Regions from separate parts of the Aeromicrobium tamlense genome, predicted to be linked through region 2. Evidence: riboswitches for the same ligand, from Rfam matches in the RefSeq annotation. Region 2 holds a riboswitch; the other holds the start of a gene.
What was found. A riboswitch is a leader RNA that binds a small molecule or an ion and turns the genes downstream of it on or off. The one in region 2 is predicted to bind cobalamin.

Region 1: it holds a riboswitch for cobalamin, as region 2 does, so the genes downstream of both, BJ975_RS13240 (energy-coupling factor transporter transmembrane component T) here and BJ975_RS06780 (VWA domain-containing protein) in region 2, are expected to answer to the same signal.

The regions. Positions count from the first base shown of each region.
Region 1 covers NZ_JACBZN010000001.1:2,672,466-2,687,270, forward strand. Annotated here, with positions in the region: gene BJ975_RS13190 (Gfo/Idh/MocA family protein) at 1-1,046, opposite strand, end outside; gene BJ975_RS13195 (sugar phosphate isomerase/epimerase family protein) at 1,046-1,909, opposite strand; gene BJ975_RS13200 (substrate-binding domain-containing protein) at 1,975-3,147, opposite strand; gene BJ975_RS13205 (ABC transporter permease) at 3,159-4,229, opposite strand; gene BJ975_RS13210 (ABC transporter permease) at 4,226-5,236, opposite strand; gene BJ975_RS13215 (sugar ABC transporter ATP-binding protein) at 5,233-6,753, opposite strand; gene BJ975_RS13220 (ROK family transcriptional regulator) at 6,847-8,013, shown strand; gene BJ975_RS13225 (hypothetical protein) at 8,113-8,763, opposite strand; gene BJ975_RS13230 (ECF transporter S component) at 8,760-9,572, opposite strand; gene BJ975_RS13235 (ABC transporter ATP-binding protein) at 9,569-11,170, opposite strand; gene BJ975_RS13240 (energy-coupling factor transporter transmembrane component T) at 11,167-12,312, opposite strand; cobalamin riboswitch at 12,388-12,523, opposite strand; gene BJ975_RS17015 (hypothetical protein) at 12,531-12,656, opposite strand; gene BJ975_RS13245 (hypothetical protein) at 12,721-13,053, shown strand; gene BJ975_RS13250 (hypothetical protein) at 13,194-13,430, shown strand; gene BJ975_RS13255 (prenyltransferase/squalene oxidase repeat-containing protein) at 13,385-14,805, opposite strand, start outside.
Region 2 covers NZ_JACBZN010000001.1:1,341,815-1,356,619, reverse strand. Annotated here, with positions in the region: gene BJ975_RS06825 (cobyric acid synthase) at 1-1,263, shown strand, start outside; gene BJ975_RS06820 (cobalt-precorrin-6A reductase) at 1,260-2,000, shown strand; gene BJ975_RS06815 (cobalamin biosynthesis protein) at 1,939-2,898, opposite strand; gene BJ975_RS06810 (CbtA family protein) at 2,895-3,704, opposite strand; gene BJ975_RS06805 (CbtB domain-containing protein) at 3,830-4,039, opposite strand; gene BJ975_RS06800 (histidine phosphatase family protein) at 4,144-4,626, opposite strand; gene cobA (uroporphyrinogen-III C-methyltransferase) at 4,623-5,384, opposite strand; gene BJ975_RS06790 (cobyrinate a,c-diamide synthase) at 5,588-8,005, opposite strand; gene cobO (cob(I)yrinic acid a,c-diamide adenosyltransferase) at 8,002-8,616, opposite strand; gene BJ975_RS06780 (VWA domain-containing protein) at 8,618-10,624, opposite strand; cobalamin riboswitch at 10,672-10,817, opposite strand; gene cbiE (precorrin-6y C5,15-methyltransferase (decarboxylating) subunit CbiE) at 10,889-12,094, shown strand; gene cobM (precorrin-4 C(11)-methyltransferase) at 12,091-12,846, shown strand; gene BJ975_RS06765 (precorrin-2 C(20)-methyltransferase) at 12,936-14,438, opposite strand; gene BJ975_RS06760 (precorrin-8X methylmutase) at 14,435-14,805, opposite strand, start outside.

The DNA.
Region 1 (14,805 bases), 1.3 Mb from region 2:
AGCCCGTCCTCGAACGACGGTGCCGGGTCGACGCCCGAGGCGATCGCGGACAGGAACCCGGCGGCCTGCGTCGTGAACGTGTGGTCCCATCCCAGCACGTGGCCCGGCGGCCACCAGGCGGCGAGGTGCGGGTGGTCGGGCTCGGTCACGAGGACGCGCGTGCGGCCCTGGCCCGTGTCGACCCACAACTCGTTGAGGCGCTCGAGGTCGAAGGCGACCGAGCCTCGGGAGCCGTAGACCTCGATCTGCAGCGCGTTCTTGCGGCCCGCGGCCATTCGGCTGACCTCGAGGCTGACCACGGCGCCACGACCGGTGCCGAGCAGCGCCCACGCGGCGTCGTCGACGGTCACGTCCTCCGGGCCGGCGGGACCGGGGCGCGACCCGACGAAGGTCTCGAGGCGGCCCGAGGCGCTCGCGATCTCGTCGTCGAGCAGGAAGCGGACCTGGTCGACGACGTGCGAGCCGAGGTCGCCCAGCACGCCGGACCCGGCCTGCTCCTTGCGCAGCCGCCACGTCATCGGCGCGTCCGGGTCGACGAGCCAGTCCTGGAGGTAGGACGCGCGGACCTGGCGCACCTCGCCGATCCGGCCCTCCGCGATGACCTCGCGGGCGAGCGCCAGCGCGGGCACGCAGCGGTAGTTGAACCCCACCATCGAGCGCACCCCGCGCGAGCGCGCCTCCTGCGCCGCGGCGACGAGCTCGACGGACTGGTCGATCGTGTTGGTGAGCGGCTTCTCGACCACCACGTGCTTGCCGGCGCGCAGGGCGGCCAGCGCGATCTCGTGGTGGAGGTGGCCGGGCGTGCAGACGTCGACGACGTCCACGTCGTCGCGGGTCACCACGTCGCGCCAGTCGGTGGCCCACTCGCGCCAGCCCAGCTGGTGCGCGGCGCCGCGCACGGCGGACTCGTCGCGACCGACGAGGACCTGCTGGGTCACGGCGGGAAGGTCGGGGTGGAACGCGCCGACGTTGCGCCAGGCGTTGGAGTGGGCCCGGCCCATGAAGGAGTAGCCGATGGCGGCCACCCGCAGCTCGCGCGCGCTCATCACGCCGCCTCCGTCCGGGTCAGGTCGCGCAGGAAGGCGAGACCGTCGCGGGCGAGGTCGTCCTGCGTGGGCGCGAGCGGGCGCCAGATCGAGGCCGCCGTCGCGATGGAGGCGTTCTCGGCGGTGAAGCTCTCGATGACGAGTGGGCCGGTGTGCCCGACCTCGTCGAGGGCGGCGATCAGGGCCGGCCAGTCGGTCTGGTCGCCTCCGGGTGCGCCGCGGTCGCTGCCGCAGACCTGCACGTGCACGAGGTGCTCGCCGGCCGCCCGGACCGCGTCCGCGCTGGACCGCTCCTCGATGTTCAGGTGGTAGGTGTCCAGGGCGAGGCCCAGCGACGGGCCGAGCAGGCCGTCGAGTCCCTCGAGCGCCTGGGCCACGGTGTTGACGAGCGAGGTCTCGTAGCGGTTGAGCGGCTCGATGCCGATCCGCACGCCGCTCTCGGCCGCGTGCTCGACGACCGGCGCGAGGTGCTCGCGCCACTGCGCGTAGGCGGACCGCCGCTCGTCCGGGGTCATCCGCCACGTGCGGCCGGTGGCCGCGTAGAACGGTCCGCAGACCGCGGCCGCGCCGATGCCGGAGGCGAGGTCGACGCAGCCACGCAGGTAGTCCTGCGTCGCCGCGACCGCCGCGCCGTCGGCCTCCACGAGGTCGCGTCCGGGAGCCATGGCGCCCACGACGAGCGGCACCAGCCCGGTGCGCTCCAGCACCGGCCCGACGACGGCGGGCGTCAGGTCGCCGAGTCCTTCGAGCGGGAGCTCGACCGCGTCGAAGCCGAGCGCGGCGACGTGCTCCAGGCGGGCCTCCACCGTGGCGTCGGTGAGCGGGGACTGCCAGACCCACGTGTTGATGCCGATGCTGCGCACAAGAGCTCCTGTCGAGAGGGACGGGGTGGGCCGGGTGGCGGCGGGTCGCCGCCACCCGGACACGGTCAGCGGTCCTGCCAGGCCTTCGGGAAGCCCGGGAGGTCCTCGCCGCCGAACTTGGCGTAGTGCCCGTCGGGCATGCCGTCGTTCGCCTTCAGGTAGTCCGCACGGTCGTCCTCGGTGATCGGCGACTGGGGCAGCACCCACTCGGTCGGCACCTCCTCGCCCGCGAAGATCTTCTGCACCGCCAGCAGCGGGGTGCGCCACTGGAAGTTCGAGTAGACCGGCGCGAGTCCGGTCAGACCGGTCTCCTCCCACTTGCGCAGGAAGCTCATCTCGTCCTCACCGGTCATGACCGGGTAGTCCTTGCCGGCGTCCTCGAAGGCCTCGATCGCGGCGACGGCACCGTCACCGGCGTCCATCCAGACGCCCTTGATGTCGTCGGAGTTGATCGCGTCGGTGATGATCTGCTTGATCTTCGTCGGGTCGGCGTCCGTGAACTGGTCGTCGGCCTCGATGTCGTTCTCCTCGAAGATCTTCTCGGCGGCGGCCCAGCGGGTCTCCAGGACGTCGACGCCGGGCAGGATGCGCAGCGCGACGACCTTGTCGCCCTTCTCGAGGTTGTCGACCAGGAACTCGGCCGTGTCGATGCCCCACGCGTAGCCACCGATCGGGTGGATGAACGACGTGGCGCAGTCGGTGTCGACGCCACGGTCGAACACGACGACCGGCTTGCCCGTCTCACAGGCGCGCTCGACGGCCGGGGTCATCGCCGCGGTCGAGTTCGGCGAGATGATGAAGGCGTCGCAGTTGCCCTCCTTGATGAAGTAGTCGATGTCCGCGATCTGCGTGTCGTCGGAGTCCTGCGCGTCGCGGGTCTCCATCTGCGAGACGACGCCCTCGTCCTGGAGCACCTTCAGCTGCTGCTGCATCGTGATCCAGCCGGTCTGGCGCCACGGGTTGCTGATCGAGGCGTTGGCGAAGCAGACCTTCTTGGCGCCCTCGGACTTGAACTTCGAGGTGTCCGTCATGTCACCGTCGATGTACTGCAGCCACGGGGTCGCGGCGTCTCCCTCGAACGTCGCGCTGCGCTGCTCGTTCTGGCGGTCGAAGTCCGCCTGCACGAACCACTCGGTGTCCTTCGAACCCGAGTCGTCGTCGCCCGCGTCGGACACGTCGTCCGTGCTGCAGGCAGCGAGTACCAGCACGGCCGCGGCCGACACGAGTACCCCTCTCATCGATGCTCGCATCAGTTCTCTCCTGTCGTATCGCCCGTCGCGGGCTGGGGTGGGGTGGGTGGAGAAGTCACGGAGGGCCGCCGGCGGACGGCGCCCTGCCACGCGCGGCCGGCCAGGGCGACCGCGACGATGATGATGAGTCCCTGCACGGTGTCGCGCCACGTCGACTCGATGCCCAGGCTGTTCAGCAGCACGAAGAGCAGCTCCAGGGCGAACGCGCCGGCGGCCGCCGAGAGGACCCAGCCGCGCCCGCCGCCGAGGACCACGCCGCCGAGCACGACCGCGGTGATCGCGGCGAACTCGTAGCCCGAGCCGACCGACGGGTGGACGCCGGCGTAGCCGACCAGCAGGATGCCCGCGACGGTGGCGGACAGCGAGGAGATCATGAAGGCGCGCGTCTTCGTCCACCACAGCGGCGTGCCCGAGAAGCGGGCGGCCTCGGGGTTGTCGCCGGCGGCGATGAGGGTGCGGCCGTACGGGCGCCGCATGAGCCACACGGCGAACGCGCCCGCGGCGATCAGCACGATCAGCGGGTACGGGATCGTCCCGACGAGCGGCACGTCCTGGATGCCCCCGCGGCCGATCTCGCGGAAGCGGTCGGACGGGTTGCCCGTGGCGGCGCCGCCCGTGACGTAGCGGACGAGGCCGGTCAGCGACAGCATCATGCCGAGCGTCACGATGAAGCTCGGCACCCGCAGCAGCGTGGTGGCCAGGCCGTTGACCAGACCGATCAGCGCGCCGACGACGAACATCAGCAGCAGGCCCGGGAGGATGTTGGCCTCGTCCTGGCCGATGACGTTGCCGGCGAGCACCACCTGCGCGGCGATGACCGCGCCCATCGACAGGTCGAACTCGCCGCTGACGATGACGAAGTACTGACCCATCGCCGCGATCGCGATCGGCGCCGTGCGGCCGGCGAAGCGGATCAGCGTGTTGCCGTCGGCGAAGCTCGGGTTCGAGACCATGATCGCGAGCAGCAGGGCGATCACGAGCAGGAAGACACCGCCGCCGGGGGTGGCCAGGGCCGCCAGGGACCGGCGACCGAACGTGGTCTCGTGGACGGGCAGCACGCGCGTGGTCATCGGGCCACCTCCGTGGTCTCGGCGGGGGCGGCGGACCCGAAGCGCTCGGGCCGCCGGTCGATCTCCCGGCGCGCGTAGACGGCCACCGCGACGACGATGACGATGCCGCGCACGACGTCCTTGAGGAACGGGTTGAGCTCCATGACGCCCATGACGTTGTCGAGGACGGCGAAGATGCCGACGCCGGCGATCGTGCCGACGATGCTGCCCTTGCCTCCGGCGAGCAGCGTGCCGCCGAGCACGACGGCCGCGATCGACATGAGGTCGTAGCCGCCCTGCGAGCCGACCGTCGGCTGGCCGACGCCGAGGCGCGCGAGCAGCAGCAGACCGGCGAGCGCCGCGGTCACCGAGCAGATGACGTGCGCCGCGATGATCGGCACCTGGGTCCGCAGGCCCGACATGCGTGCCACGTCGGCGTTGCCGCCGACGGCGTAGAGGTGGTGGCCCAGGCGGGTGCGGCGCAGCATCAGGACGGCCAGGCCCGCGCACGCCAGCATGATGAGCGTGGCGACCGGCACCGGTCCGATCCGGGTCGCGTCGAGCAGCCGGAACGCGTACGGCGCCGAGCCGTGGCTGCCCTGGTAGTTCGAGCCGAGGTAGCCCGAGACGACGAGGCCCGTGCCGAGCGTCGCGATGAAGCCGTGCACGTGCAGCAGGCTGACGATGAGGCCGTTCACGAGGCCGAAGACCACCGCGACGGCCAGCGCCGCGACCACGCCCAGCACGATGTTGGAGGTCTGGCCGGCCATGATCCCGCCCGCCAGCACGCTGGAGAGGCTGACCACGAACGGCACCGACAGGTCGAGCGAGCCGGCGAGGATCACCAGGGTCTGGCCGATCGCGATCAGGCCCAGGATCGTCATCGTCGTCAGGACGTTGTCGATGTTGCCGACGCTGAAGAAGTTGCGTCCCTCGATCGCCGTGATGATCGAGCCGACGACCACCGAGATCAGCAGCACGATCCAGACGATCATCGTGGAGTCGAGTGCAGCGAGCCGGGCCCTCATGAGGCCACCTCCTCGTCGAGGCCGGCGGCGAGCGACAGGATCGACTCCTCGTCGGAGCCGCCGGGCCGCTCCCCCGCCAGCCGGCCGTCGCGCATCACCAGCACGCGGTCGGACATGCCGATCACCTCGGGCAGCTCGCTGGAGACCATCAGGACCGCGACGCCGCGGGCGGCGAGGCTGCGCATGACCTCGTAGATCGCGTGCTTCGCGCCGACGTCGATGCCGCGGGTGGGCTCGTCGAGCAGGACGACGCGCGGGTCGGTGGCGAGCCACCGCGCCAGCACGACCTTCTGCTGGTTGCCGCCGGAGAGCAGCTGGGCCTCCTGGCTGAGCGCGCGCGCCGAGACCGAGAGCGAGCCGAACAGCTCGGGGACGTCGCGGCGGACCGCGTCGGTGCGGCGGGGGAAGACGGCGCGGACGACACCGAGCGCGTTGTCGAGCAGTGACTGGTGCAGCGCCAGGCCGGTGGCCTTGCGGTCCTCGGTCACCAGCGCGAGGCCCGAGCGGATCGCGCGACGCGGCGTGCCGATCGGGGTGACGACGCCGTCGATCGCGATCTCGCCGCGGGCGAGCGGCTCGATGCCGAAGATCGCCTCGAGCAGCTCGGTGCGGCCCGAGCCCTGGAGGCCCGCGATGCCGACGATCTCGCCGCCGCGCAGGGTCAGGTCGATGCCGTCGACGTAGCCGTTGCCGGCGCCGCGCAGCTCCAGCCGCGGCTCGCCGACGGTGGTGCCGGGGACCGGATCGGGGAAGAACGAGTCCATGGGGCGGCCGACCATGAGGCGCACGAGCGTGGCCTCGTCGAGCTCGGACGCGGGGCGCGTGTCGACCTGACGGCCGTCCTTGAGGACCGTGACGTTGTCGCACAGGTCGAGGACCTCGCGCAGGCGGTGCGAGACGTAGACGATGGCGACGCCGCGCGAGGTCAGCTCGCGCACGATGCGGTAGAGCAGCTCGACCTCGTGGTCGGCCAGCGCGGCCGTGGGCTCGTCCATCTGGATGACGCGGGCGTCGAAGCTGACGGCCTTCGCGATCTCGACGATCTGCTGCTCGGCCACCGAGAGGGACCGTACGCGACGCGACGGGCGCAGGCCCTCGATGCCGAGGCCGCGCAGCAGCTCACCGGCCTGACGCTCCATCCCGCGGGTGTCCACGAGTCCGCGGCGGCGCGGCTCGCGACCAAGATAGATGTTCTCGGCGATCGTCCGCTCGGGCAGCAGGTTGAACTCCTGGAAGACGGTGGCGAGCCCGGCGCGCTGCGCCTGGACGGGGTGGGTGAACGCGACGGGCTCGCCACCGAGCTCGACCGACCCCGAGTCCGCGGGATGCACGCCTGCGAGGATCTTCATGAGGGTCGACTTGCCGGCGCCGTTCTCGCCCACGAGTCCGTGGACCTCGCCGGGGACCAGGTCGAGGTCCACGCCGTGCAGGACCGGGTTGCCGACGAAGGACTTCGTCACGCCGCGCACGCGCAGCACCGGCGGGGTCCCCCGCTCGTTCAGGACAGCGTCGTTCACGGTTGCACTGTGACACAGATCTCCACTTCTGTCGAGAAGTCGGCAGAAGTTGTGCGCTAGACGTTCAAAAGCCCGAGTGGTTGAATCACCCCCGTGAAGACCAGCGACGTGTTCGCCCTGCTCCAGCGCGAGGGTCGGCCCATGACCCGCGCGGAGCTGGCGGAGTCGACGGGCCTGGCCCGCTCCACCGTCGCGTCCCGCGTGGACCTGCTGCTGCGCCTCGGTCTCATCACCCCCTATGGCGGGCGGAGCTCCACCGGCGGGCGTCCCCCGTCACTGCTCGCGGTCAACACCGCCGCCCGCGTGGTGGCCGCGATCGACCTCGGCGCGCGTCATGCCCGCGCGGCGATCGTCGACCTGTCGGGCGCCGTGCTGGCCCAGGAGCGCCAGGACCTCGACATCGCCGACGGCCCCGTGCCCGTCCTGAACTGGGTCACCGCCACGATCGAGCGGCTGCTGCTGCAGACCGAGCGCCCGCTGGGCGACCTCGCCGGGATCGGGATCGGCCTGCCGGGGCCCGTCGAGCACTCCACCGGGCGCGCCATCAACCCGCCGATCATGCCCGGCTGGGACCGGTTCGACGTGCCGCAGTTCGTGCGCGGCTCGTTCGACGTGCCCGTGCTGATCGACAACGACGTGAACATCATGGCGCTGGGAGAGCAGGACACCCAGTTCCCCGAGATCGACGACCTCATCCTCATCAAGGTGGCCACCGGCATCGGCGCGGGCATCATCGCCGGCGGCGAGCTCCAGCGCGGCGGGCAGGGCACCGCGGGCGACATCGGCCACATCCGGGTGTCGCGCAGCAGCGACGTGGTCTGCCGCTGCGGCAACGTCGGCTGCCTCGAGGCGCTCGCGGCCGGCCCGGCGATCGCACGCGAGCTGGGGCGGACCGGGGTCACCGAGGCCACCGACGTGGTCGAGCTCGTCCGCGCGGGCGACCTCGAGGCGATCCAGGCGGTGCGCCAGGCGGGCCGCGACATCGGTGACGTCCTGGCGATGATCGTGAACTTCATCAACCCGTCGGTCGTGGTGATCGGCGGCGCGCTCGCCGAGGCGGGTGAGCACCTCATCGCCGGCATCCGCGAGGAGGTCTACCGCCGGTCGCTGCCGCTGGCCACCGAGCACCTGCGGATCGTGCCGTCGGTCAGCGGCGAGCAGTCCGGCGTCCTGGGCGCCGCGGCGATGGCCATCGGCCACGCCCTCTCCCCCGAGGCGATCGAGCAGGCCAGCGCCGAGCTGCTGGCCGCCGCCGACTGAGTCCTCCGCTTCACCTCGCCCCCCGAGATTTGCTCCCATGTCGACGTTTCAACCGGTCTGAAAGGTCGAAATCGGAGCACATCTCGGGACGGGGCGGGGTCAGCCGCGGCGCCGGCGGCCGACGACGAAGGCGGCGACGGCGACGAGCAGCGCGGCGGCGATGGCGATCGGCAGCGCGATGGCGGCCAGCGGGGTGTCGTCGTCCTCGATGACCGTGAGATCGCTCTGGTACGCGGAGTCATGGGTGACCTCGGCCGCGGCGCGGGTCTCGACGCTCGCCGGGACGGCGACCTCGACGGTCTCGCCGTCGGCCATCAGGTGGTACTTCAGCGCGATGAAGTCGCCCTCGGCGACCTCGTACTCCTGCAGGCCCACCGACGCGTAGCCCCAGTCCTGGTCCTCCTTCGCCACGAGGAACGCCCAGTAGCCGGGGCCGTTGAGGGCGTTGCCGCACTTCTCCTGCTCCGGCGTCGGCTGACCCTCGATGCGGCACACCATCGGCATCGCGGCGGTGGTCTCCTCGGTCTCCAGGTCCACGGCATCGAGGACCTCTAGGCCGGTGTCGCCCGCCGCGTCCTTCGCGCACAGCACGCGGTCCTCGCCGTCGAGCGTGCCGAACTCCAGCACCACCGGCACGTCCGAGGCCGCGTCGCAGGACCCGTGGTCCTCGGCCGACGCCGCCGTCGGCAGCGCGATCGCGCCGGTCGACAGCAGGGTGGCCGCGGCGAGGCGGGCGAGCAGGCTCTTCATGTGGACTCCTTGAGGAGGTAGCGGGCACGCCGGGCGGCGCGCCGCAGCGTGGCCAGGACGGCGGGGCCCAGGAACACGACCAGCAGCGCGTTGGTGATCGCGCGGCCGAGGTCCCAACCCCAGAACGAGGTGAGCAGGGTGAAGACGAGGAAGCGCTGAAGGTTCTCCAGGACGGGGTCGCCGGGCACCATCGCGAGGGAGTCCTCGGCGCCGGGGATCGCGATGCCCAGCGTGAACGGCCACGACGACAGGTTCATCAGCAGCCCGTACGCGAACGCCGCGACCACCGTGTAGGCGGCCAGCACCGCGATCTCGGCCCGGCCCGTGGCGCGGCGCGGCAGCAGGCCCGCGCCCATCCCCACCCACGCGGCGCAGAGCATCTGGAACGGCAGCCACGGGCCCACTCCGGACGTCAGGAGCGCGGACGCGAACAGGCTCGTGCAGCCCAGCACGAAGCCGAAGCCCGGACCGAACACGCGCCCGCCGAGGATCAGCAGGAAGAAGATCGGCTCGACCCCGGCGACGCCCGCGCCCAGCGGACGGACGGCCGCGTTGATCGCGCTGAGGACGCCCAGCATCGCGAGCGCCTTGGAGTCCAGGCCGCCCTCCGACAGCTCGGCGACGACCACCAGGACGACCACGGGCATCAGCGCCATGAAGATGAAGGGCTGGTCGACGCGCGTCTGGCCCTCGGCCGGCGTGAAGATCAGCGGCCACAGCAGCATGAGCAGGCCGGCGACGCTGGCGGCCGCCAGCACGAGCGCGGAGCGCGGCGTGACGGGGACGGCGGTGTGCCGCGGCGAGGTCATCGGACGACCTCCGACGGCAGCGCGGCGGCGACCTCGTCCACGGTGAGCCAGTCGCGGCCGAGCACCTTGGAGACCTGCGGGGCGAACGCGGGCGACTCGGCCAGCACGGTGCGGACCGGTCCGGTGGAGACGACCTCGCCCTCGGCCATCACGACCACGGTGTCCGCGACCGAGGCGACGAACTCGACGTCGTGGCTCGACACGACCACGCCGCGTCCCTCGGCGGCGAGGTCGTGCAGGATCGCCGCCAGCGCGGCCTTGCCGGGGTAGTCGAGACCGCGCGTGGGCTCGTCGAGCGCGACCACCGCGGGCTGCGCCGTCAGGACGATCGCCAGCACCAGCGCGAGCTTCTGCCCCTCGGACAGGTCGCGCGGGTGGCGGTCGCCGGGGATGCCCGGGGCGAGGCGGTCGAGCAGCGCACGGCACGAGCCCGGCGCCACGCCGGACTGGTCGTCGGCAGCGGCGCACTCGCGGTCGACGGTCTCCAGGTAGAGCAGGTCGGCGGCGGTCTGCGGGACGAGGCCGACGAGCATGCGCGCCTCGGACGGGCGGACGTCACCCGGGTCGACGCCGTCGACGTCGACCACGCCGTCCACCCGGTCGCCCGTGCCCTGCACGGCCCACAGCAGCGAGCTCTTGCCCGAGCCGTTGCGGCCCATCAGCGCGACGACCTCGCCGTGGCCGACCTGCAGGTCGACGTCGTCGACCGCGGTGAAGCGGCCATACTGCACGGTGACGCCGCGCGCCCGCAGCGCCGGCGGGCGCTCGAACGGCACGTGCACCGGCGGCGGCCCGAGGCGCGCGGCGAGCGGCTTGACCCGGCGGCGGGCCTCGCGCACCGACAGCGGCAGCGGGCTCCAGTCGGCGAGCCGGCCGAGATGGACCAGCGGCGGCGCGACGGGCGCGTCGACCAGCAGGTCGGCGGTCTCGCCGATGCGGACCCGACCGTCCTCGACCACGGCCAGGCGGTCGGCGAACGGGACGACCCGCTCCATGCGGTGCTCGGCCACGACGACGGTGAGCGCCAGGTCGTCGACGAGGCGCGCGATCGTGGCGAGCACGTCCTCGGCCGCGGTGGGGTCGAGGGCCGAGGTCGGCTCGTCGAGCACGAGGACCCGCGGGTGCATCGTCAGCACCGAGCCGATCGCGACCCGCTGCTGCTGGCCTCCGGACAGCGACCGCACCGAGCGGCGGCGCAGGTCGGCGATGCCGAGCAGGTCGAGCGTCTCCTCCACGCGGCGGCGCATCGTCTGCGGGTCGAGGCCGAGGTGCTCCATCCCGTAGGCGAGCTCCTCCTCGACCACGTCGGCGACGAAGCCCGAGACCGGGTCCTGGGCGACGTAGCCGACCAGGTGCGCCAGCTCGCGCGGCGGTCGGCCCAGGATCGAGGCGCCGTCGACGTGGATGTCGCCGGCGAGCGTGCCGCCGGTGAAGTGCGGCACGAGTCCGTTGAGCATGCCGAGCAGCGTGGACTTGCCCGAGCCGGTGCGGCCCGAGACCAGGACGAGCTCGCCCTCCTCGACCTCGAGGCCGACGTCGCGCAAGGTGGGACGCCTGGCGCCCTCGTACCAGAACGAGACGTCGTCGAAGCGGATCATGCGTCGTCACCTCCGACGTGGTCGTGGGCGGAGGGGGCCTGCGGCGCGACGAACACCGGCAGGATCCCGATCGCCACGACGGCCAGCGACAGGACGCTCACGGGTGGCCAGCCCGGCACGCTCGGGTAGATCACGGCGATCTGCTCGGAGGACAGCAGCTTGAGCCCCACGGCGACGGCGAGGCCCGAGCCCGCGGTGAGGTACTCGGCCAGGTGCCAGCGCTGCGGGCGGTAGCGGGTGCGCTGCACGCGTCGGCCCGCCGACCGCAGCGCCAGCACGGCGAACACGAGGCCCAGCGCCAGCATCGGGTAGGACAGGATCCGTGGCGCGGTGCCGTCGAGGTAGCCGTAGGTGCCGACGCTCAGCCCGAACAGGCCGACCAGCATGAGCACGCCGGTGGCGAACCGGTCGCGCTGCGTGGCGGTGCCGCTGCGGCCGTAGCCGCGCGCGTCCATCCCCGCGGCCAGCGTCATCGACCGGTCGAGCGCGTCCTCCAGCACGGGGATGACGATGCGGTGCATGGCGCCGGTGCCGCGGCTGGCGTCACCGCGCAGCTTGCGGGCGCGGTTGACCCGGCGCACGCTCTCGGCCAGCTGGGGGAAGACCGAGACCGCGACGACGAGCGCCGCCCCGACCTCGTAGAGCGCCGGCGGGGCCGAGGCGAGCAGCCGCTTCGGGTTGGCCAGGGAGTTCGCCGCGCCGACGCAGATCACCAGCGTGGCCAGCCGCATGCCGTCGTACAGGCCCACGAGGACCTCGTTGACCGTGACGTCGCCGAGCAGCTGGATCCCGCGGGCCACCTCCGGCAGCGGGATCTCGGGCAGCGAGAACAGCACGGGGTCGCCGGGGGCGGAGCCGCCACCGAGCAGGATCCGGAACACGACCCGCATGACCACGATGACGAGGCCGAAGTACAGGTAGTACCGGAACGACAGCGCCCACGGCGCATCGCCGCGGCAGGCGGCCACGACGAGCGCCGCGATCGCGACCGTGACCAGCAGCAGGAACGGGTTGAGCGTGAACGAGGCACCGGCCGCGAGCCCCAGCGCCCACAGCCACCAGGCGCCGGGATGCAGCTCGCGCCGCGGCCGTCCGGTGGCCGCTGGCGGCCGGGTGGGGGTGGGGTCGACGACGGCGGTCATCCGGTCCCCTTCCCCACGGGACGGGGGCGAGGTCCACGAGGGCGGTTCGCCCACCCGTCGCTGCTCGACAACATCTGGTGGCGGCGTCCCGGCGCGGGTTCCCGGCTCGCACCGCCCGGGAGGGCGGGGCTGACGGTTGCGGCACAGCACCGGAATCGCACCGGTTTCCCCTGCGCCGGACGTTGGTCCAACGTCAGGAGTCTACTCGCACCGCGCCCTCAGCCCGCCCGGCGGCGGTACCAGACCACTCCCCCCGCGGCGGCCAGCACGACCACCACGGCGGCCGCGGTCGCGAGCGCGGCGCCCGAGGTCGCATCCGACCCCTCGGCCGCGGTCGGCTGCACGGCGGGCGCGCCAGCAACGTCGTCGTCCGTCCCGGCCGAGGCCGCGGGAGCCGACGCACTCGGGGTGGCGGTCGAGGCGCTCGCGGACGGCGTCGCCGTCGAGGGGGACGGGGTCGCCCCCGCCGACGCGCTCGCCGTGGCCGAGGGAGCCGAGGAGGCCGGGCTCGCGGCCCGCGTCGAAGGCGTCGACCGCTTCGGAGTCGACGCCTTCGACCCCTGCTCCTTCGAACCGGGCTTCGGGCTGGCGGAGGTGGGACGCGAGGGCGGAGGCGTGGGGGCGGGGGCCGCCACCGGGGGCTTGACCGAGGGCCACGTCCGCGACGAGGAGTCCTGGAACACGAACGCGACCGACCCGCCCTGCGGCACCTTCAAGGAGGTCACGCCGAGACTGGAGTAGGTCCACGTTCCCTTCTTCCCGTCCGACCAGAACAGGCCCCAGTAGGCGTCGGCTGGGGACGCCTCGACGCAAGGGTCCGACGCCGGCGCGCCGTCGACCCGGCACACGAAACCGGGGGCGCGCGACGCGAAGCTCAGCTGGTGCCCCGCGTCGGCGAAGTTGCTCGCCGCGACTCCGCCGCCGGTGGCGTCGCAGCCGACGCTCGACCCGACGACGACCGTCACGCCCTTCCCGCCGGTGCACGCGGCGGCGTGCGCGGGGGCGCTGAGCGCCGCCGGCCCGGCGGCGACCCCGAGGAGGGTCGCCGCCAGGAGGCGATGGACGAGACGGGTCACTTCACGACCCGGAAGACCCGCACGCCGTTGCGCTCGGCATAGGCGCCGCGGACGATGACCTTCGTCCGGCCGACCTTCTTGCCGACCTTGAGGCGATACGTGTAGCTGCCGGCCTTCGACGCGACGCCGCGCTTGACGAGCTTGCCGCGGTAGTAGACGCGCACCGGCTCGCCGGCGACGAGGCCGCGGACGACGACCTTCTGCACCTTGGCACGGCGCACCGTCGACTTCGACGAGACGCGCAGCTTCTTGGCGGCCAGCACCTGCACCGAGGAGGTCGCGACGGCGCGGCCGGTGGCGTCGCCGACGACGACCGCACGCTTCGCGGTGCCCTTCGGCGCGCGCACCGTGAACGTGGCGCGACCCGCGGCCGGGACGACGGCGCGGGCGGAGGTGCCACCCGAGACGCGAGCCGTGCTGCTCCAGCCGGCGGCCAGACCGCTGGCGGTGACCTTCAGGGTGCTGCCCGAGCGCACGTACTTGGGCACCGACACCGCGGCCTTCGGCGCGGAGAGCAGCGCGAGCGCCGGGGCGGCCTGCGCCGAGGCGCGGATCCACTGGTCGATCGCGAACTCGTCGATGCCGTCCTCACGGCCGGCGGTCAGCGCGGCGCCGTCGTAGGCGACCGCACCGAGCTCGGACGCGAGCTTGCCGCCCGTGGCCTCGGTGACCTGGTGGCGCGCGACGTACGCCGCGGCCTTCGCGGCCTCGGTCGTGCGGCCCGCACGGGCGAGCGCCGACGCGGCGAGGCCCGTGGAGTTCGTGTTGGCCACGCCGTTGCCGACGAACGAGCCGTCGGCGGCCTGCGCCGCGACGATCGCGGCGACGGTGCGGTCGACGACTGCCGCGTCGACGGTGATGCCCGCGGCGCGCGCCTCGAGGAGCGTGTGCAGCGCGGCGGTCGTGGTGTCGATCTCCGGCACCTCGGGGCACGGCGCGGTGAGCACCTGGCGGAAGGTGCCGTTCTCGCACTGCTGCGCGGCCACGTAGCCGACCGACGCGGCGGCCTCGTCGCTGTCGCCCGCGATCAGGCCGCGGGTCGCGAAGGTCTGGCCGAACAGCCCGTAGGTGTCGGCGGACTCGCCGGTCTCGTCGTTCGTGGCGGCCTCGATGTCGGCCACCAGGTCACGGCCGCCGACCGAGGTCACGTCGCCGCCCGCGGCGTCGACCGCGAGGGCGAGCTTGCCGGCCGAGCCGGGGTAGAACGTCGTGACGCCCTCCCACGTGGACTCGACGTACTCGTCCACGCGCGACGTCACCGCGGTCAGGATCTGCTGCTGGGCCGCCGGCTGGACGTCGAGGGCACGCAGCGCGGCCAGCACGTCGAGCGTCAGCCCGAAGTCGTCGTAGTCCCACTGGTCGTTGTGGACGACGCCGCCGGTCAGCTGGGCGGCGAGCCACGTGCCGGCCGCGGAGG
Region 2 (14,805 bases):
GCGATGAACCCCGTCCTGCTCAAGCCGGGCGGCGACCGCCGCAGCCACGTGCTCGTGATGGGCGAGCCCGCCGGCGAGATCAGCAGCCGCGAGTTCATCGGCGGCCGGACCCACCTGGCCACAGCCGCCCACGCCGCGTTCGACGACCTCGCGTCGCGGTTCGACGTCGTGGTCGCCGAGGGCGCCGGCAGTCCGGCCGAGATCAACCTCCGTGCCGGCGACTACGTCAACATGGGCCTGGCCCGGCACGCCGACATGCCCGTCGTGGTCGTCGGCGACATCGACCGCGGTGGCGTCTTCGCCGCGTTCTACGGCACCGTGGCCCTGCTCGAGCCCGCCGACCAGGCGCTCGTCGCCGGCTTCGTGGTGAACAAGTTCCGCGGCGACCAGTCACTCCTCGCGCCCGGCCTGCGGCAGCTGGAGGACCTGTCCGGCCGACGGGTCCTCGGCACCCTGCCGTGGAGCCCCGACGTGTGGTTGGACTCCGAGGACGCCCTCGACCTCGAAGGGCGCCGGACCAGCGCCGAGGGCGCGTTGCGCGTCGCGGTGATCCGGTTGCCCCGGATCAGCAACTTCACCGACGTGGACGCGCTCGGCCTCGAGCCCGACGTCGACGTGGTGTTCACCGCCGATCCGCGCGACCTCGCCGACGCCGACCTCGTGGTGCTTCCCGGCACGCGGGCGACGGTCTCCGACCTCGCCTGGCTGCGGATGCGCGGCCTCGATCGCGCGATCACGCGCCACGCCGAGTCGGGCCGCGCCGTCCTGGGCATCTGCGGCGGATTCCAGATGCTCGGCCGTCACGTGCACGACCCCGAGGGAGTGGAGGCGGGCGAGCCGACCAGCGTCGCGGGACTGGGGCTGCTTCCCGTCGAGACGACGTTCGCAGCCGAGAAGACACTGCGACTGCCCGAGGGCGAGGCGCTGGGCGCCGCCGCCGGTGGCTACGAGATCCACCACGGCCGGATCAGCCGCGACGCGGGCGCGGAGGAGTTCCTCGGCGGTGCGCGCGTCGGCGCGGTGCTGGGCACGATGTGGCACGGGAGCCTGGAGTCCGACGACCTCCGGACCGCGGTCCTCGACCTCGCGGCACGATCGCGCGGCGGCTCGTTCAGCGCCTCGGGCGTCAGCTTCGCGGCCGCGCGCGAGTGCCGACTCGACCTCCTCGGCGACCTCGCCGAGCAGCACCTCGACGTCGACGCGCTGCTCCAGCTCGCGCAGCAGGGCGCGCCCGCCGTGCCCACGATCGGACCGCACGCGTGAGGGTCCTCGTGCTGGGCGGCACGCGGGAGGCCCGCGCCCTGGCCGAGCTGCTGGTGCAGGACGGCGACGACGTCGTGACGTCGCTGGCCGGCCGGGTGGCCCGTCCGCGACTGCCCGAGGGCGAGGTCCGCATCGGCGGCTTCGGCGGGATCGACGGGCTGGCCTCGCACCTGCGCGACGCAAGGGTGGACGTCGTGGTGGACGCCACCCACCCGTTCGCCGAGACCATCAGCGGCAACGCCGCGGCCGCGTGCGGGCGCACTGACGTCCCACTGGTGCGTCTCGAGCGTCCGGGCTGGTCGGCGCGGGCGGACGCCGGCGCGTGGCACTGGGTCGACGACCACGACGAGGCCGCCCGGGTGACGGCCACGCTCGGCGAGCGCCCGTTCCTGACCGTGGGCCGTCAGTCCCTGCACCGCTTCGTCGAGCCGCTGCGTGACCTCGCCTGTGTGGTGCGCGTCGTCGACCCGCCCGAGATCGAGCTGCCCGCGACGTGGACGCTCGTCCAGAGCCGCGGTCCGTACACCCTCGAGCACGAGCGCGAGGCGATGACCGGGGCCGACGTGCTGGTCACGAAGGACTCGGGCGGCTCCCACACCGAGGCCAAGCTGGACGTCGCCGCCGAGCGCGGGGTCCCCGTGGTGGTGGTGCGTCGCGCCGGGGCGCCGGAAGGCGTCAGCGTCGTGCGCGACGCCGCGGCAGCCCGCGCCTGGGTGCGAGCGCGAGCAGCACGCTGACGCAGGCCGAGGCCCACGCCACCGCGGTGGCGAGCCGCGTCGCGCGGGGGAGGTCGGCCACGTCGGGAGCGGGCCCGTCGCCCATCCGCGCCCGGTCCTCGAGCCGTCCGGCGTAGTCGTTGACGCCACCCAGCGTCACCCCGAGCGCTCCGGCGAAGGCCGCCTCGACCGGTCCGGCGTTCGGGCTCGGGTGGCTCCGGGCGTCGCGCCGCCAGGCCGTCCACGCGTCCGCGGGACGCCCATCGACGACCGGTGCGAGCACCACCGCGAGTGCCGCGGAGACCCGCGCCGGGACCAGGTTCGCGACGTCGTCCACCCGCGCGCTGGCCCAGCCGAACCGCTCGTAGCGCGGGCTGCGGTGGCCCACCATCGCGTCGAGCGTGTTGACCGCTCGGTAGCCGACGAGGCCCGGCACCCCGAGCGCCGCGCCCCACAGGAGCGGCGCGACGACGGCGTCGGAGGTGTTCTCGGCCAACGACTCCACGGCTGCGCGGCTCACGCCGTCCGCGTCGAGTCCGCTCGGGTCGCGGCCCACCAGGTGCGTCACCTGACGCCGTGCCGCCGCGAGGTCGTCGCGCTCCAGCTGCGCCGCGATGGTCTCGCCCTCGCGCACGAGTGACCGGCCACCGAGGACCGCCCACGTGGCCGCGGACGTCAGCAGGACGCGCTGCCACGGCCGGCGACAGACCCGCTCCGCGGCGACCGCCCCGACGACGAGCGGGCCGACGACGGCGGCGTGGTGCACCACCCCGGCGACGCGGTGGTCGCGATGACTCACCTGCTCCACCGTGGCGGCGAACCGGCCGAGTCCCGCGACGGGGTGAAGCCGGGCGGGGTCGCCCAGTGCCCGGTCGAGGAGGAAGCCGAGGAGGATCCCGGTGGCGCGCGCCCGGCTCACAGGGCCGCGGCCGCCTCGCGACGACGCCGGTCGTGCATGGCACGGTCGGCGTCGCGTCCCACGAGACCGGTGAGGACGACTCCGAGGACCGCCCAGAGCACGGCGACGGTGACGAGCGACTCGCGGCGGAAGTACCAGAGCGTGTCGGCCGGGAAGTCGCCCACCTCGTTGACCGTCGGCAGCGCCAGCCCGACGGCCACGACCACCACGAGGTAGCCCAGGGCGCCCAGGACGACCGCCTTGAAGCCGCCGAGTCGGTCGGCCAGGCGACGGGCGACGACGACGGCGACGATCGCCGCGACGAGGCTGACGGCCCAGAAGCCGAAGTAGAGAGCGGTGCGCTCTCCGATCGTGTCGCCGCTGCCGACGGCAGGTGGCGTCGACGGGTACTTCAGGAACGGCACGAGGCCGGTGGCCACGAAGCCGACGAGGGCGACGACCGCGGTGGACCCCCGAGCGCCGAGCGAGCCCAGACGTCCCAGGGCGAAGGCTGCCGCGAGCGCCGTGGCGCCGCCGAGCACGGTGCCCAGCAGGATCGTGCCGGTGGCCAGCCCCCACGTGGACTGCGTGCCGCGCGAGACCTCGGCCTCCTCGCCGTGGCTGTGGCCTCCGGCCTCGTCGTCGTGGGAGTGCGGGGCGGCGTCGCCGTCGTGACCGTGCTCGGCGGGCTCGGCCGAGGCGGCCTCCTCCAGCGCGATGGCGGCGTCGATCTGGGGCTCGGCGACGACGTGGGCGACGAGGAAGGCCGCGAAGCCGGCGACGAGACCGGCGATCAGGCCGTGGACCAGGAAGGTGCGAGGGTTCATGAGGGTTCCGTTCGTGGACCGGTCGCGGCGGCACGAGTCGCCGCGACCGGTGGAGCTGGGTGGATCCGGGAGAGGTCCCGGTGGGCGCCCGGGCGAGAGCCGGGCGAGGAGGACGCGCGAGCGCGTCAGTGGCAGGGGTAGCCCATGACGTGACGTGCGTCGTGGACCCACTCGTGCACCAGCGTTCCCTCGAGGACCGAGAACGCACCCTGCTCGGCGCCCACGAAGAACAGCACCACGACGGTGAGCAGGGAGAAGAAGACCGTCCAGGGCGCGAGGGCCGTGACGGGAATCTGCGGAAGGGCGGCGGGAACGGCCGCGGTTGCCTGAGGCATGTGACACTCCTTGGGGATGCTGCGTCCCATCGATGGATGTTTCGCCCGGCTGGAGGGTCTGGCTCCGCCCCAAGGGGCGTCACAGTAGCGCGACTGCGCCGGAATCACACCGGCTTCCTGTCAGCAAGGCGTGACGAGGCTAGCAGCCCCGGGGGACCCTCGACCAGAGGGTCCGTGACGTGGACCTGCGCGTTCTGCGGGACGGCGCACGGCACCCCCGTCAGCTGCTCGACCGCGATCGCGATGGTGTCGCCGTGGCTCACGACCAGCAGTCCGTCGCCGCGCTCGTGGAGCAGATCGGCGAGGCGGGAGCGGACGGACTCGACGGTCTCGTCCCGTCCGCGCTCGACGAGCCGGTCGTCCAGCTCGACCGGGAGATCGAGTACCTCGGCGACGATCTCAGCGGTCTCCACCGCACGCCGAGCGGGGGAGGACAGCAGCATCCACACGGGTGCGCCCTGCAGCCGGTCGGCGGCGTCACGCGCCTGGCGTCGTCCGGTCTCGGTCAGGGGTGGGGTGGGGTTGCCGTACTGGAGCCGGCCCGCGGCGTTCCAGGTCGACTCGCCGTGCCGCAGCCAACGGATCACGGCTCGAGCGCCGCCACGTGACCGATCACCGCGACGGCCGGTGCCCCGATCCCTGCGGTCGCGGCGTCGGACGCTGCCTTCGCGAGGGTGGTGCGCAGGCTGCGCTGGCCGGCCAGGCTGGCGTCCGCGACGAGCGCGCACGGCGTGCCGCCGTCGAGTCCCGCGTCCAGGAGCGCCTCGGTGATCGCGGGAAGCGTGCGCACGCCCATCAGGACGACGAGCGTGGTGCCCGAGCGGGCGAGCGCCGCGTAGTCGATCGTCGAGTCGGGGTGGCCCGGAGGCACGTGGCCGGAGATCACGGTGAAGCCCTGGACGAGTCCGCGGTGCGTCACCGGGACGCCGGCGAGCTCGGGCGCCGCGACGCTGGAGGTGACGCCGGGAATGACGGTCGTGGCGATGCCGGCGGCGGCACAGGCCTGGACCTCCTCGAAGCCGCGGCCGAACACGTACGAGTCGCCGCCCTTGAGCCGGACGACGTGGCGCCCGGCCGTGGCGTGGTCGACCAGGATCCGGTTGATCTCGTCCTGGCTGGTCGACCGTCCGAAGGGGATCTTCGAGACGTCGACGACCTCGGCGTGGGCGGGCGCCCAGGCGAGGGCCTCCCACGGCGCCAGCCGGTCGGCGACCACGACGTCGGCGGTCTCGATCGCGGCGCGTCCGGCGACCGTGACCAGACCGGGATCGCCGGGCCCGGCGCCGACGAGGGTGACGCGACCGGTCGTCGCACCGGCGGACTCGCGGGCGACCGGCCTCGCCAGGTGGCGGACGACCAGGTCGAACGAGCCCTCATCGACCTCGTCGCGCGTCCAGCGCAGGTGGCCGCGCTGCGCCAGGTCCTGGAGGGCGGTGCAGACGGATGGAGCGCGCACCGTGACGGACGCGCCGTCGCCGAGGAGGCTCGCGACGGTGGGGACGGCATGCTCGGCGCCCTCGAGGACGAGGACGGACAGGCCGGTGGCGTTCAGGTGCATGCGGTGTGGACTCCCCACGTGGTGAGCAGGTGGCGGGTGACGGAGGGCTCGCGGACGGCGAGGCGCACCCAGCCGTCGTCGAGGCCCGGGAAGGTGTCGGCGCGGCGCACGGCGATCCCCGCCTCGCGCAGGCGTGCGTGGGCTCCCGTCCCGGCGCGGGCCAGGACGAACGGGCCGGAGGACGCCGCGGTGGGCACGCCGAGCTCGGCCAGCCCGTCGACGAGGACGCGACGGTGCACCTCCACCTGGCGGGCGCGCCCGTAGGTCTCGGCCGCGGCCTGCGGCCCGGTGGCGGCCACGACGGCGTGCAGCGCGGGCGTGCTGACCGACCACGGAGCCTGCTGGACCCGCAGGTCGGCGACGACGGCGGCATCCCCGACGACGTAGCCCGCGCGGATGCCCGGCATCGACCAGAGCTTGGTGAGGCTGCGCACGACCAGCAGGCCGGGAACGCGGTGCGCAGCCAGGCTCTGCGTCTCGCCCGGGACGAAGTCCATGAACGCCTCGTCGACCACGACGACGCGACCCGGACGGCACAGTGCGCGCAGCACGGCGGCCGGATGGAGGCGTCCGGTCGGGTTCGTGGGATTGCCCACGACGACGAGGTCGGCGTCCTCGGGCACGTCCTCGGGGACGAGGGCGAAGTCGTCCTCGGCACGGCACACGACGTGCGTGACGTCGTGCCCGGCGGAGCGCAGCGCCACGTCCGGCTCGGTGAACTGGGGGTGGACCACGACAGGTCGACGCCACCTGCGCGCGCGAGCCATCAGCAGGAACGCCTCTGCCGCGCCGGCCGTGACGAGCACGTCGTCGATCCCGCGCCCGTGACGACGGGCGACCGCCGCGTGGGCCGCGGTCGCGTCGGGGTAGGAGGTCGACGCGGCGACGCCCTCCGCCAGGGCACGTTCCAGCCAGTCCGGGCGGGGGAGCCGGCTCACGTTGACGGCGAGGTCGACGAGGCCGTCGCCCAGCTCCGCGTCGCCGTGGTGGCGCAGCGGGTCGTCGAGGCGCTCGGTCGTCGCGGGCTCCTGCGGCAGCACGTCGACCGCCACGGCGCCCGTGTGGGGACCGGCCGCCGCCACCGCCCCGGCGAAGGACTGCGCGAGCTGCGGGTGACCGGCCCAGTGCAGGTGCAGGTACGAGGCGCTGAGGGTGGGCCCCGCGAAGCCGACCGCGCTCCCGTCGACGGACCACGCCGGTCGGTCGCCGTGCACGGGCGTCACGGTCGTGCGATGGAACTCGTGCGCGGTGGCCTCGGTGCCGGCGGCGCCCAGCAGCTGATCGCCGTGGAGGGTGGGACGCCGGTACGACAGCGTGAGGCGGGGCGTCATGACGGCGTCCGCGTCGAGTGCGCCCACCATCGGGTGACCGTCCACCGAGCGGCAGAGGTACAGCAGGCCGGCGCACTCGGCCACCGTCGGCACGCCGTCCAGGACCGCCTCGCGCAGGTCCGCGCGCAGGCTCGTGTTCGCGCTGAGGGCGGCGGCGTGCACCTCGGGGAAGCCGCCACCGAGGTAGATCCCGCGCGTGCCGTCGGGCAGGCGTCGGTCGTGGGCCGGGTCGAACGGGACGACGGTGCAGCCGGCGGCCTCGAGCAGCTCGGTGGTCTCGGCGTAGCGGAACGTGAAGGCGCGACCGGCCGCGACGGCGACGACGGGCGAGTTGTCCGCGACCCGCATGATGTGGTCCGCGGGACTCCACGGGTCCTCGGTCAGCGCGGGAGCCGTCCGCGCGACGTCGAGCACCGCGTCGAGGTCGATGCCCGCGGTCACCTGCTCGGCGAGGCGGTCGAGTGCGGCGGCGGCCTCGTCGCGCTCCGCCGCGGGCACCAGCCCGAGGTGGCGCGAGGGAGCGCTGACGCCCTGGTCGCGACCCAGCACGCCGAGGACGGGGACTCCCGTGCGCTCGACGGCCCGCACGACCTCGGTGGCGTGCCGCGACGATCCTGCCTTGTTCAGCACGACGCCCGCGATGGTCACGCCGGGCTCGAAGGTGGCCATCCCGTGGACGACGGCGCCGATGCTGCGCGACGCGTGCGAGACGTCGACCACCAGGACGACGGGCGTCCGGGTGAGCGCGGCGACGTGGGCCGAGGAGGCGAAGCCGTCGCCACCGATCTGGCCGTCGAACAGCCCCATCACGCCCTCGACGACGGCGAGGTCGGCCCCGCGCGCGCCGTGGAGCAGGAGCGGGACCATGAGGGACGGATCGGTCAGGTGCGGGTCGAGGTTGCGGCCGGGACGGCCGGTCGCGAGCGCGTGGTAGCCGGGGTCGATGTAGTCGGGGCCCACCTTGTGGCCGGAGACGACGTGCCCGCGGGCGGCGAGCGCGGCCATCAGGCCGGTCGCGATCGTCGTCTTGCCGTGCCCCGACGCCGGGGCTGCCACGAGGACCCGTGGCAGGGTCACCACTCGATGCCTCGCTGACCCTTCTGGCCCACGTCCATGGGGTGCTTCACGTGGGTCATCTCGGTCACGAGGTCGGCGACCTCCACCAGCCGGGCGTCGGCACGGCGTCCGGTGACCACGACGTGCTGGCTGCCGGGACGGTTCGCGAGCGTCTCGACGACGTCGTCGACGTCCACCCAGCCCCACTGCATCGGGTAGGTGAACTCGTCGAGGACGTAGAGCCGGTGCCGCTCGGCCCGGATCCGGCGCTTGACCTCGGCCCAGCCCTCGGCGGCGTCCGCGGCGTGGTCGGCCTCGGTGCCGCCCTTGCGGCTCCAGGACCAGCCCGAGCCCATCTTGTGCCACTCGACCGGTCCTCCCTCGCCGGTCTCCTCGTGGAGTCGGGCGAGGCGCTCGAGCACGGTCTGCTCGCCGATGCGCCACTTCGCGGACTTCACGAACTGGAAGACGCCGATGTCCCAGCCCTGGTTCCAGCCGCGGATGGCGAGGCCGAACGCGGCCGTCGACTTCCCCTTCCCGTTCCCGGTGTGGACCATCAGCAGCGGCCGGTTGCGGCGCTGGCGGGTGGTGAGGCCGTCGTCCGGGACGACCAGGGGCTGACCCTGCGGCATGTCAGGCCACCCCCTCGCGCGGCGCGGTGGCCGCGTGGACGACGCCGGTGAGGCCGTCGGCGGTCACCTCGCCCAGCGGCACGTGCTCGGCCTGCAGGTGGGTGGCGAGCTCGACTCCGAGCCCGAGCCGGAAGCGCCCCGACTCGCAGTCCACGACCACGCTCTGGATCCCGGCCGCGGCGACGTGGCGGGCGGCGTGGTGGGCCCGGGCGAGGGCATTCGGGCCGGACGTGGCGCGGCCGTCCGTGACGACCACGAGCAGAGGACGGCGGGACGGGTCGCGCAGCGCCTCGCGGCGGACGACCTCGGCGGACCGGTGCAGCCCTTCGGCCAGTGGCGTGCGGCCGCCGGCTGGCAGGTCCGCGAGCCGGCGGGACGCCACCTCGACCGACCCGGTGGGCGGCAGGACGATCTCGGCGTCGTGCTGGCGGAACGTCACGAGGGCGACCTTGTCGCGGCGGCGGTACGCGTCCAGCAGCAGTGACAGCACCGCGGTCTTGACCTGCTCCATCCGGCGGCGCGCGGCCATCGACCCGGAGGCGTCCACGCACAGCAGCACGAGGTTCGACTCCTGGCCGACGGTCTCGGCGCGGCGCACGTCGGAGATGTCGAGTGCAAGTCCCCGGCCGTCGACGAGTCCCCGGCGGGCGAGCTGGTGCGGAGCCGCGGCGGCGATCGTCGCGGGCAGGTGGAGCCGGCCGGTGGGCTCGCCGTCGTGCCGGACGCCGGCGACACGCCCCTGCGCGGTGCGAGCGCGCGAGCGGCGCCCGGACTGGCCCTCGCCCGTGCCGCGGACCACGAGCAGCCGGGCGCGGCTGGGCTCGCCGGCGGACGCCACCGAGCCGGCACCGGCCGGCGCGGGACGGCGCTCGTCGTCGGGCGACTCGGAGCTCTCCTGCGGGGGAGTCTCGGGTGGGGTGCCGTCGGGCGGGGAGTCGTCGGAGCCGCCGTCGCCACCGGGGCCGTCGTCGTCCGGCCCGTCCGGACCGGGGTCGGGCTCGTCGGAGCCGAGCAGGTCGTCGAGGCGGTCCTCGTCCAGGCCCGGCTCGTCGAACGGGTTGCGCCGGCGGCGGTGGGGGAGAGCGAGGCGCGCGGCGACCCGGACGTCCTCGCGGGTCACCTGCGTGCGGCCCTGCCATGCCGCGTGGGCTGCGGCCGTGCGGGCGGTCACGAGGTCGGCGCGCAGTCCGTCCACGTCGAACGCGGCGCAGATCTCGGCGATCGTGGTGAGGGTCTCGTCGTCGAGGACGACGTCGCGGACCCGCCCCTGGGCGTCGGCGAGGCGAGTGCGGAGCAGCTCCTGCTCGGCGGCCCAGCGCCCCGCGAAGCCCTCGGGGTCGGTGTCGAACGCCAGCCGGCGGCGCACCACCTCGACCCGTAGGGCGGGATCGCGCGGCGCGGCCACCTCGACCGTGAGGCCGAACCGGTCGAGCAGCTGCGGGCGCAGCTCACCCTCCTCGGGGTTCATGGTGCCGATCAGCACGAACCGCGAGGCGTGCTCGGCGGAGACGCCGTCGCGCTCGATGCTGACGCGGCCGGTGGCGGCAGCGTCCAGCAGCAGGTCGACGAGGTGGTCGTGCAGCAGGTTGACCTCGTCGACGTAGAGCAGGCCGCGGTGGGCGCGCGCGAGCAGGCCGGGCTCGAGCTCGACGCGGCCGTCGCGCAGGGCGGAGTCGAGCTTGAGCGATCCGGTGACCCGGTCGTCGCTCGCACCCACGGGCAGCTCGACCAGCCGCACCGGGCGCTCGACGACCGGCGTCACGGCGCCGAACGGACCGTCGGGCGAGACGGCGTCGGGGTCCGCGGGATCGATCGAGAACCGATCACCGTCATAGGCGCGCACCGGGGGCAGCACCTCGGCGAGGCCGCGGACCGTGGTGGTCTTGGCGGTGCCCTTCTCCCCGCGGACCAGGACGCCGCCGATGAGCGGGTCGATCGCGACCAGGGTGAGGGCGAGGGTCATGTCGTCGGAGCCGACGACGGCACAAAACGGATACTGCGCTGGCATGTAGGGCTCCCGCTCGATCTGCCATGTCGGTCCGGGACGCGGATTGCGCCCCGGGTCGGATCGAGGCCGGTCTTCGGACTTCCCAGATCTGTGCCTGAGTCACCGCAGCGGGCCCTGTGCCGGATTCTCACCGGCTTCCCAGATTCTCCCCGTGGCCAAACGGCCGTGGGGCACCTCGAACCTTCGCGATCACCCTAGACGCATCCGTGGCGGACCGGACGGGGGGGCCCGGTGGCCGGGACGACCGGGCTAGGGTCCTCGACCATGAGCGTGCACGTGACCGTGGTCGGCGTCGGGGCCGACGGCTGGGCCGGTCTGCCGGCCTCGTCGAGGGCGATCGTGGAGGGCGCGCGGACGCTGCTCGGCGGCGACCGGCACCTGGCCGGCGTCCCCGCGATCCCGGGCCAGATCCGCCGTCCGTGGCCGTCGCCGCTGCGGGACGGACTGCCCGATCTCGTGGCGGCGGCCGAGGGTCCCGTGGTGGCGCTCGCGTCCGGTGATCCGCTGGTCTCGGGCATCGGCACGACGCTGATCGACCTGCTCGGGACCGAGCGCGTCGTGATCGTGCCGGCGGTGTCGTCGGTGGCGCTGGCGCGCGCCCGGATGGGCTGGCCCGCGGAGTCGGTGGGCGTCGTCAGCGTCGTCGGACGGGACGTGCGACTCGTCGTTCCTGCCCTGTCCGCGCACGGCCGCCTGCTCGTGCTGTCGAGCGACGAGTCCACCCCCGCGGCCGTGGCGACGCTGCTGACCGACCTCGGCTGGGGCGCCTCGCGGCTCGTCGTGCTGGGGGACCTCGGCGGCGCGGACGAGACCCGGATCGAGGGCACCGCGGACGCCTGGCACGCGACCGCCCCGCGCCTGAACGTGCTGGCCGTCGAGGTCCGTGGCGCCGGACCCGGCTGGGCCGTCGGCGGCGTGCTGCCCGACGACGCCTTCGACCACGCCGGCCAGATCACGAAGCGCGACGTGCGCGCCAGCGCCCTCGCGCGGCTCGCTCCGGCTCCCGGTCAGCTGCTGTGGGACGTCGGCGCCGGAAGCGGCTCGATCGGCGTCGAGTGGATGCGCGCGTGGCCCAGCGCCCGTGCGATCGCGATCGAGTCCCGTCCCGACCGGGCGACCCGCGTGCGCCGGAACGCGGACGCCCACGGTGTCCCGGGCCTCGAGGTCGTGGAGGGCGACGCACCCGCCGCGCTGTCCGGCCTCGAGCGACCCGACGCGGTCTTCGTCGGGGGTGGCGCCACGGTCGACGGCGTGCTGGACGCGTGCTGGACGGCGCTGCTGCCCGGCGGCCGGCTCGTCGTCCACGCCGTCACGGCCGAGACCGAGGCCGTCCTCCTCGATCGGTACCGTCGACATGGCGGCGACCTCGTCCGCCTCCACGTCGAGCGCGCCGAGCCGCTCGGCACCTTCACCGGCTGGACGCCCGCCCGCGCCGTCAGCCAGTGGTCCATCGTCAAGGGAGACTCATGACCGTCCACTTCGTCGGCGCCGGACCCGGCGCGGCCGACCTGCTCACCCTGCGCGCGGTGCGGCTGCTGGAGCGGGCCGACGTGGTCCTGTACGCCGGCACCTACCTCGACGCCGAGGTCCTCGGCCACTGCCGCGACGGGGCGCGGCTGGTCGACACGCAGCACCTCGACCTCGAGGAGATCACCGCCGCGCTGGTCGACGCCCACCGTGAGGGACTCGAGGTCGTGCGTCTGTGCTCCGGCGACCCCTCGCTGTACTCGGCCGTCCACGAGCAGGCGCGCCGGCTCGACGCCGCCTCGGTGGCGTGGGACGTCACTCCCGGCGTGCCCGCCTACGCCGCCGCCGCGGCGATCGTCGGCGCCGAGCTCACCGTCCCTGAGCTGGCGCAGTCCGTCGTCCTCACCCGCACGCAGGCGCGCTCCACGCAGATGCCGGCGGGTGAGCAGCTCGCGGCGTTCGCCGCGACCGGCGCGACGCTCGCCCTGCACCTGGGGATCACGCGCACGCGCGAGCTCGCGGCCGAGCTGGCCGAGCACTACGGCGCCGACTGCGCCGTGGCGGTGGTGTCGAAGGCCACCCAGCCCGACGAGCTCGTGCTGCGCGGCACGCTCGCCGACATCGCCGACCAGGTCGAGGCCGCCGGGCTGCGCCAGGCCGCGGTGATCCTCGTCGGCCCCGCCTTGGCTCCCGACGTGCGAGGCGGCGAGTCGTACCTCTACGCGGCCAGCCGCGAGCGTCGCCAGCGCCCCTAGGACCACCCCTGCGGCGACCTCGGCCGGGGCGGCGGTGAGTCAGCAACCGCATCCGGGCCTCGTGGGGTTGCCAGCTCACCGCTCACCCGTCACTGCACGAAGCGCGGGCTCCAGACGCGTCCGGACGGCGTGACCCGCGTGGACGACGCGCCGATCAGCAGCAGGCACTTCATGTCGACGGTCTCGGGGTCGAGCTTGCCGAGCGTGGTGACCGTGAGGCTCTCCTCGGCACGGCCGACGTCGCGTCCGACGACCACCACGGTGTCGGGCGACTTGTGCTCCAGCAGCACTGCCTGTGCCTGCGCGACCTGCTCGGTGCGCGAGCGCGACCGGGGGTTGTACAGCGCGAGCACGAGGTCGGCCGCGGCCACGGCGCGGAGCCGCTGCTCGACGACCTCCCACGGCTTGAGCCGGTCGGAGAGGCTCATGACGGCGAAGTCCGCGCCGATCGGTGCTCCGGCGCGCGCGGCGACCGCCTGGACGGCCGAGATGCCGGGGACGACGCGCACGGCGACGTCGGCGTAGCGCGGGTCCTCCGCGGCCTCGAAGACGGCCGACGCCATGCCGAAGATGCCGGCGTCACCGCCCGACACGACGGCCACGCGCTCGCCGGCGAGCGCCAGCTCGAGGGCGTCACGAGCGCGGTCGACCTCCACCGTGTTGCCCGACGCGTGACGCACCAGGCCGGAGCGCTGGGGGACCCGCTCCACGTAGGGGCCGTAGCCGACGACGTGACCGACCTCGGCGAGCACCTGCGTGGCCTCGGGCGAGAGCCAGGCGTCCGGCCCGGGGCCCAGGCCCACGACGACGACCTCGGCGTCCACGGCGGGCGCGACGGCCTCGGGTGCCGGGCTCTCGTACCGCGCGACTCCGGGGCGGGTGTCGCCCGGAACGAGCACGATCGAGAAGTACGGCACGGTCTCGGGGTCGACCTCGGCCACGGGCAGCACCCGCTCGGCGTCCATCGACGCGCGCTCGACGTACCAGGAGCCCTCGACGCGGCCGGCCTGCTCGAGGGCCGAGCGCACCTTCGCGAAGGTCCGGCCGAGCTTCATGATCACGGCGCCGTCGGTGTCCGCGAGGCGCCGGGCCAGCTCGGGCTCGGGCAGCGTCCCGGGCAGCACGGTCAGCACGTCGGTCTGCCGCACGAGCGGCAGTGCGGTGGTCGCGGTCGCCGCGGCGAAGGCCGGAACGCCGGCGACGACGTGCGTCTCGAACTCACCGTGGAGCCGGTCGTGCAGGTACATGAACGAGCCGTAGAGCATCGGGTCGCCCTCGGCCAGGACGACGACGTCGCGGCCGGCGGCGAGGTGCTCACGGACCCGACGCTCGCAGTCGGCGTAGAAGTCGGCCATCGCGCCGGCGTACCCGCCGGGATGGTCGCTGACCTGCGTCGTGACCGGGTAGACCAGCGCCTCCTCCGCGACGCCCGGGCGCAACAGGCCGGCGGCGATGCGGCGCGCGTTCGACTGCTTGCCGACGCCCTGGTGGTAGGCGATGACGTCCGCGGACTCGATGAGCCTGGCGGCCTTGAGGGTGATCAGCTCGGGGTCGCCGGGGCCGACGCCGACGCCGTACAGCCGCCCGGTCACTCGCGCTCCTGGGCGAGCGCGTTGAGGGCCGAGGCGGCCATCGCGGAGCCGCCGCGGCGCCCGGTGACGACGAGGTACGGGACGTCGAGCCCGGGCACGTCCGAGGCGAGGTCGATCAGGGCCTGCTTCGACTCCGCGGCGCCGATGAAGCCGACCGGCGTCCCGATGATCGCGGCGGGACGCGGGGCCCCGTCGCGCAGCATCTCGAGCAGGTGGAACAGGGCCGTCGGGGCGTTCCCGAACGCCACGACGGCGCCCTCGAGGTGCTCGGTCCACAGCGAGACCGCGGCGGCCGACCGGGTGGTCGACCACGCCTTGGCCAGCTCCGGGACCCGCTCGTCGCGCAGCAGGCACCGGACCTCGTTGT